Pseudoxanthobacter soli DSM 19599: one gene and its partner. The protein of the gene in region 1 interacts with the protein of each later gene in a pairwise test. Links are inferred from orthologs where the notes say so. Each region holds a gene or a part of one and is shown on either strand. Other genes may lie near its edges. The genes, in order: uvrB and uvrA.

Region 1 (3,693 bases):
AACGGCCCCGGCGACCGGCGCGGCGAGCCGCACGACCGCATAGTCCTCCGCCGAGCCGGGCTTCGGACGGGCGGCCCCGAAGCGAGCATAGCCGTCGACGGTGACGAGATCGACCACCACCGGATCGGCGTCCTGGTTCTTGAAGAAGCATTTCGAGCGCGGCCGGCCCGAGGGCTCGAACAGGATGTGCGCGGCGGTCAGCACCTGCGCGCCGTCGAGAAACAGCACGCCCGTGCCCATCGACGGCGACGGCGACAGGCAGCCGACGAAGCCGGTCGCCTTGCGGATGCGGGCGACCTCGGCGGCGTCGAGCCCGAGCCGGCCCGCGGCGGCAATCAGGGACTCCCGGTCGTCCGCGCCGTCGATGACGTTGGCGGCGGCGCTTGCGGCGAGGCCCCACACGCCCGCCGCCAGACAGAGAAGCGCCGCGCGTCGCGCGGGCCGAGGCCTGCCATCGGATCGGTTCGTCCTCTGCACCGCCCCTGCCCCCGTTATCGCCGGCGGGAACTGGCGCGGGTGCCCGGCTTGCCGCCGGAGGATTGCCCGCCGCGGGCGCCGCGCGGCTTGAAATTGGCGGTGCCGGGATCGGGCCGCTCGGGCAGCGGAGCGTCGAGGCCGAGGGGGATTTCGCGGTCGGTGCCTGGCCCCATATCGTCGAGATCCGGCGCGCGGACCTTGGAGCCCGCGCCGGGCTTCGGCGGCAGGTTGGCGCTGGAGCCGTAACGGCGTTCGCCCTTGAACCGGCCGGCGGAGGCTTCCACCTCCGCCTGACGGCCGAGCGGATCGTCGGCAACCGCGAGTTCGGTCGCCTGCAGCCGCTTGAGCTCGTCGCGCAGGCGGGCGGCTTCCTCGAACTCCAGGTTGGCGGCGGCGTCGCGCATCCGCTTCTCCAGGTCCGCCATGTGGGCCTTGAGATTGTGGCCGACCAGCGCGCCTTCGTCGGCGAAGCCGGCATCGACCGTGACGCGGTCGCGCTCGTAGACCGAATCGAGGATGTCGCCGATCGCCTTCTTCACCGATTCCGGCGTGATGCCGTGCTCGGCATTGTAGGCGAGCTGCTTGTCGCGGCGGCGGCTGGTTTCCGCGATCGCCCGCTCCATCGAGCCGGTCATCCTGTCGGCATAGAGCAGCACCCGGCCGTCGACATTGCGCGCCGCGCGGCCGATGGTCTGGACCAGCGACGTCTCGGAGCGCAGGAAGCCTTCCTTGTCGGCATCGAGGATCGCCACCAGCGCGCATTCCGGTATGTCGAGACCCTCGCGCAGCAGGTTGATGCCGACCAGCACGTCGAAGGCGCCGAGGCGCAGGTCGCGGATGATCTCGATGCGCTCCAGCGTGTCGATGTCGGAGTGCATGTAGCGCACCCGGACGCCGTGCTCGTGGAGATATTCGGTGAGATCCTCGGCCATGCGCTTCGTCAGCACCGTGACGAGGCTGCGATAGCCGCGGGCGGCCACCGCGCGCACCTCGCCGAGGAGATCGTCCACCTGCGCCTTGGCGGGGCGGATTTCCACCGGCGGATCGACCAGACCGGTCGGGCGGATGACCTGCTCGGCAAACACGCCGCCGGCTTCCTCCATCTCCCACGCTGCCGGCGTGGCGCTGACGGCGACCGTCTGCGGCCGCATCGCATCCCATTCCTCGAAGCGCAGCGGCCGGTTGTCCATGCACGACGGCAGGCGGAAGCCGTATTCGGCGAGCGTCGCCTTGCGGCGGAAGTCGCCGCGATACATGCCGCCGATCTGGGGCACGGTGACGTGGCTCTCGTCGATGAACACGAGCGCGTTGTCGGGCAGATATTCGAACAGCGTCGGCGGCGGCTCGCCGGGCAGGCGGCCGGTGAGGTAGCGCGAATAGTTCTCGATGCCGGCGCAGGAGCCGGTCGCCTCCATCATCTCCAGGTCGAACCGGGTGCGCTGCTCCAGCCGCTGGGCCTCCAGCAGCCGGCCGGCCTTTTCCAGCTCCACGAGCCGCGCCTTCAGCTCGTCGCGGATGCTCTTCATCGCCTGGTTGAGGGTCGGCCGCGGCGTCACATAATGCGAGTTGGCGTAGATCTTGACGAATTTCAGCTCGCCGGTGCGGCTGCCGGTCAGGGGATCGAACTCCGTGATGGATTCGATCTCGTCGCCGAACATCGAGACGCGCCAGGCGCGGTCCTCGTAGTGGGCGGGGAAGATCTCCACCGTGTCGCCGCGCACCCGGAAGGTGCCGCGGACGAAATTGATGTCGGCGCGCTTGTATTGCAGGGCGACGAGGTCGGCGAGGAGCTGGCGCTGGTCGATGCGCTCGCCGATCTCGAGGCCGAAGGTCATCGCGGTGTAGGTCTCGACCGAACCGATACCGTAGATGCACGACACCGAGGCGACGATGATGACATCGTCGCGTTCGAGCAGCGAGCGGGTCGCCGAGTGGCGCATCCGGTCGATCTGCTCGTTGATGGAGGATTCCTTCTCGATATAGGTATCCGTGCGCGGAACGTAGGCTTCCGGCTGGTAATAATCGTAGTACGAGACGAAATATTCCACCGCGTTGTCGGGGAAGAACGCCTTGAACTCGCCATAGAGCTGGGCGGCCAGCGTCTTGTTCGGGGCGAGCACCAGCGCCGGGCGCTGGGTGCGCTCGATGACGTTCGCCATGGTGAAGGTCTTGCCGGAGCCGGTGACGCCGAGCAGCACCTGGGTGCGGTCGCCGGAGCCGATGCCCTCGACGAGGTCGGCGATCGCGGTCGGCTGGTCGCCGCGCGGCTCGAACGGCGAGGCCACCTTGAACGGGATGCCGCCTTCCGACTTCTCCGGCCGGGGCGGACGATGCGGCGTCCAAGGCTTGCCGTCGAACTCCTTGCGGCCGTTCTGGATCAGATGTTCGAGGGCGGCGACCGTCGCGGTGACGGCGTTCTGCGGCAGCGCGCCGACATCCTCCAGCGCGATGTCGAGGCCGGCGACGGGGTTGAGGCCGCCGGCGACGCGCGAGCGGGCGTCCGCCGCCTCGCCGCCCTTCGGCCCCGCCTTCGCCTTGCCGCGCGCCTTCGCGGCCGGCGGCGCCTCGGTCTTCGGTCTGGCCGGGCGCGCGGGTTTGGCAGCCGGCTCGGCAGCCGCGGCCGGACCCCAGAGGTGTTCCTCGGCGTCGATGCGCTCGGCGTCGCCCTCGATCTCGGCCGCCCAATCGGACACGGACCCGGTCAGCCGGCCGCGAAGGCTGCGCTGCGGCGCCTCGCCGAACCCGTCCGGCGCGCCCTCGCCGACGCCGGACGAGAAATCCTGAGACGGCAAAGCATCATCGCCGCCGGCATCGGACGGGCGAGCGGACGGGGCGCGGGAACGCGGGGACCGGGTCATGGGCAATCATCCGGGTTCGATCATCCGGGCGTGGCGGACCGGACGCGAGGCAAGCCGGCTCGAATCCGTTCTGGAAAAAATTCCTATAGCACGATCCGCGCTGCCGGTGCAGTCCCGGGATATGGGTTCTCGGCGCCCGCGCTGCAACCGCCACGCCTTCCTTCCGGGCGCGGCGGCAGAGGGTCCCGCCGACCGGCATTTTGCGAATTGTTCACCATGGCCGCCCTAGAAATGCCGGTCCGTGCCGGCGCGTGCCGCATGCCGGCGGACGAGGCGCGAACGGAGCTTGCGATGACGGACGAGCGGACGAAATCGAGGCTGCGCATCGCCGTGCTGTTCGGCGGCCGTTCCGCCGAGC
Region 2 (3,770 bases), on another replicon or contig:
AGCGAGGCGCGATGGCGCAAGCCGGGCTCGGCCTTCCCGCGATGCGGCCGATGCGCCGCGGCCGGCGACCGTGGCCGCCGCGACGCACGAAATTTCGCGCGATGTGCTTGCTTTGTTCGCATGACGACTTAAGTTGACGGTGTCCCGCGACCGGCCGCGGCACCTCCGCCGACCAGCAGCCTCCGGGTCGGAGGGGTGGTCCGGCGCGGTCCCGCGCAATCGGAAGGCCGGCTTCCGCGCCTGAAGGATCGAACCGATGCCCGAATCTTCGTCGAACCGAGCCTCGCGCCCGGCGCGCTCCGCGTCGTCTGCCCGCAAGGCGGCGACCGCGCCGACGGACGCCCTGTTCGAGCCGGCCGCCGACGCCCTGACGCGGGGCGGCGAAGGGAGCGGGGACGCGGGAGCGGAAATGGGCACGCACCCGACCGGCGGGGACTTCGAAGGGCGCCGGATCTCGGTTCGCGGCGCGCGCGAGCACAATCTCAAGAATGTCGATCTCGATATTCCCCGCGACAAGCTGGTGGTTTTCACCGGCCTTTCGGGCTCCGGCAAGTCGTCGCTCGCCTTCGACACCATCTATGCCGAGGGCCAGCGGCGCTATGTCGAAAGCCTTTCGGCCTATGCCCGCCAGTTCCTGGAGATGATGCAGAAGCCGGATGTCGACCAGATCGACGGCCTGTCACCGGCGATCTCCATCGAGCAGAAGACCACCTCTCGCAATCCGCGCTCCACCGTCGGCACCGTCACCGAGATCTACGACTACATGCGCCTGCTCTGGGCGCGTGTCGGCATTCCCTATTCCCCCGCGACCGGCCTGCCGATCGAGAGCCAGACCGTGTCGCAGATGGTCGACCGCATCCTGGCGCTGCCGGAAGGCACGCGGCTCTACCTGCTTGCCCCGATGGTGCGCGGCCGCAAGGGCGAGTACCGCAAGGAACTGGCGGACCTGCAGAAGAAGGGCTTCCAGCGCGTCAAGATCGACGGCACCTTCCACGAAATCGAGGACGCGCCGGCGCTCGACAAGAAGCTGAAGCACGACATCGACGTGGTGGTCGACCGCGTGGTGGTGCGCGCCGACATGGCGAGCCGCCTCGCCGACAGCATGGAAACCGCGCTCGGCCTCGCCGACGGCATCGCCGTTGCGGAATATGCCGGCGAGACCGAAGCCGACGGCAGCCCGAAGCGCGTGATCTTCTCGTCGAAGTTCGCCTGCCCCGTCTCCGGCTTCACCATTCCGGAGATCGAGCCGCGGCTGTTCTCGTTCAACAATCCGTTCGGTGCCTGCCCGACCTGCGACGGGCTCGGCACGACGCTGTCGTTCGAGGCCGATCTCGTGGTGCCGGATGCCGCCCTCTCGCTGAAGCAGGGCGCGGTGCTGCCCTGGGCGCGCACCGGCAACACCTCTCCCTATTACAACCAGACGCTTGAGGCGATCGCGGCCCATTTCGGCGTGTCGATGACGACGCCGTGGGCCGAGCTGCCGCAGGAGGTGCGCGACACCATCCTGTTCGGCTCCGGCAAGACACCGATCACGTTCGTGTTCGACGACGGCCTGCGCTCCTACCAGACCCGCAAGACGTTCGAGGGCGTCGTCACCAATATCGAGCGGCGCTGGCGCGAGACCGATTCGGACTGGGTGCGGGAGGAATTGTCGCGCTACCAGTCGGACCATCCCTGCCCGGCCTGCAACGGCTACCGGCTGAAGCCGGAAGCGCTGTCCGTGAAGATCGCCGGCCGCCATATCGGCGAGGCGGGCGTGCTTTCGATCCGCCACGCCCAGGAGTGGTTCGAGAGCCTGCCGCCCTTGCTGACGCCGAAGCAGCTCGAGATCGCCGGCCGCATCCTCAAGGAAATCCGCGAGCGCCTGACCTTCCTGGTCGATGTCGGCCTCGATTATCTGACGCTGTCGCGCGCCTCGGGCACGCTGTCCGGCGGCGAGAGCCAGCGCATCCGCCTCGCCTCCCAGATCGGGTCGGGCCTGACCGGCGTGCTCTACGTGCTGGACGAGCCCTCCATCGGGCTGCACCAGCGCGACAACGCCCGTCTGCTCGATACCCTCAAGCGGCTGCGCGATCTCGGCAACACCGTGATCGTGGTCGAGCACGACGAGGACGCCATCCGGCTCGCCGATTATGTCGTCGATGTCGGGCCCGGTGCCGGCGTGCACGGCGGCCGCATCGTGGCGCGCGGCACCCCGGCCGAGATCATCGCCAATCCGAACTCGCTCACCGGACGCTATCTCAGCGGTGTCGAGGAGGTCGCGGTGCCGGCGGAACGCCGCAAGCCGAAGAAAGGCCGGATGCTGAAGGTCATCGGCGCCCGGGGCAACAACCTCAAGGACGTCACGGCGGAGATCCCGCTCGGCCTGTTCACGGCCGTGACCGGCGTGTCCGGCGGCGGCAAGTCGACGCTGATCATCGAGACGTTGTTCAAGGCCGCGGCGCGACGCCTCAACGGCGCGCGCGAGAACCCCGCTCCCCACGACCGCATCGAGGGTCTCGAAGCCCTCGACAAGGTGATCGACATCGACCAGTCGCCGATCGGCCGCACGCCGCGCTCGAATCCGGCGACCTATACCGGCGCCTTCACGCCGATCCGCGAGTGGTTCTCCGGCCTGCCGGAGGCGAAGGCGCGCGGCTACGGCCCCGGCCGGTTCTCGTTCAACGTCAAGGGCGGGCGCTGCGAAGCCTGCCAGGGCGACGGCGTCATCAAGATCGAGATGCACTTCCTTCCCGACGTCTACGTCACCTGCGACGTCTGCAAGGGCCGCCGCTACAATCGCGAGACGCTGGAAGTGACGTTCAAGGGCAAGTCGATCGCCGACGTGCTGGACATGACCTGCGACGAGGGCGCCGAATTCTTCTCGGCCGTGCCGGCGGTGCGCGACAAGCTGGAGACGCTGCGGCAGGTCGGGCTCGGCTATATCAAGGTCGGCCAGCAGGCGACGACGCTGTCGGGCGGCGAAGCCCAGCGCGTCAAGCTCGCCAAGGAGCTGTCGCGCCGCGCCACCGGACGCACGCTTTATATTCTGGACGAACCGACCACCGGTCTGCACTTCCACGACGTCGCCAAGCTGCTCGAGGTGCTCCACGAGCTGGTGGTGCAGGGCAACACGGTGGTGGTGATCGAGCACAATCTCGAGGTCGTGAAGACGGCGGACTGGGTGCTCGATCTCGGGCCGGAGGGTGGCGACGGCGGCGGCGAACTGGTCGTCGCGGGCTCGCCGGAAGCGGTGGTGGCCTGCAAGCGCAGCCACACCGGCACCTTCCTCGCCGAACTTCTGGCCCGCCGCCCCGCCGGACGCGCGAACGCCGCGGAATAAGGCGCCGCGCGACCAGCGGCTTGTTGGACCGTCGCGGCGGGGGACAATCCGCCGGCCGGCGCGCGCCCGGGCGACCCAGCCGCGCCTTATCCGCCGCGCTCAGGCCCTCCGGCCGTTTCCGACCTATCGCCGCGGTTCCACAAATCGGTGCGATCCGGGAGGAATCGCGCGGAGGTCCGGCTTTGCCCCGAACTCCCGGCGACGCAGGCGCCGGGCCGCGGCCACCGCTCTGCCGAGGAGCGTCCGTCCTGGGGCGGCAGATTCTGTGGCATTTCCGCATCAGCAAGACGGATCGCTATGCTCCCGGCGGGATTGGCCTGGCCAATCCGCAGGCGGCGCCGGATGGCCCCCACTGCTGCGCCGCAGCATCATCCCTTTGCATCTGCTCGCAAATCGGCTCATTGCCGCCTGATTAGGCACAATGGCGTCCTGCATGGCCCGCAGGGCA

What was found.
Region 2: the proteins of uvrB (region 1) and uvrA interact in binary tests that used the Escherichia coli proteins (3 or more experiments, as listed by UniProt). The link is inferred for Pseudoxanthobacter soli DSM 19599 from one-to-one orthologs.

Annotation. Positions count from the first base shown.
Region 1 is NZ_FRXO01000003.1:578,728-582,420, reverse strand. What follows is about bases 292-3,675. They hold uvrB (excinuclease ABC subunit UvrB), read right to left. Parts: upstream 3,336-3,675; coding sequence 492-3,335; downstream 292-491. Other genes in these bases: BUF17_RS10150 (D-alanine--D-alanine ligase family protein), read left to right, coding at 3,627-3,675; BUF17_RS10160 (S1 family serine peptidase), read right to left, coding at 292-402. Outside these bases: more of BUF17_RS10160, read right to left, coding at 1-291; more of BUF17_RS10150, read left to right, coding at 3,676-3,693. UniProt on the Escherichia coli protein: The UvrABC repair system catalyzes the recognition and processing of DNA lesions. A damage recognition complex composed of 2 UvrA and 2 UvrB subunits scans DNA for abnormalities.
Region 2 is NZ_FRXO01000001.1:67,366-71,135, reverse strand. Bases 62-3,522 are described here. They hold uvrA (excinuclease ABC subunit UvrA), read left to right. Parts: upstream 62-409; coding sequence 410-3,322; downstream 3,323-3,522. UniProt on the Escherichia coli protein: The UvrABC repair system catalyzes the recognition and processing of DNA lesions. UvrA is an ATPase and a DNA-binding protein. A damage recognition complex composed of 2 UvrA and 2 UvrB subunits scans DNA for abnormalities.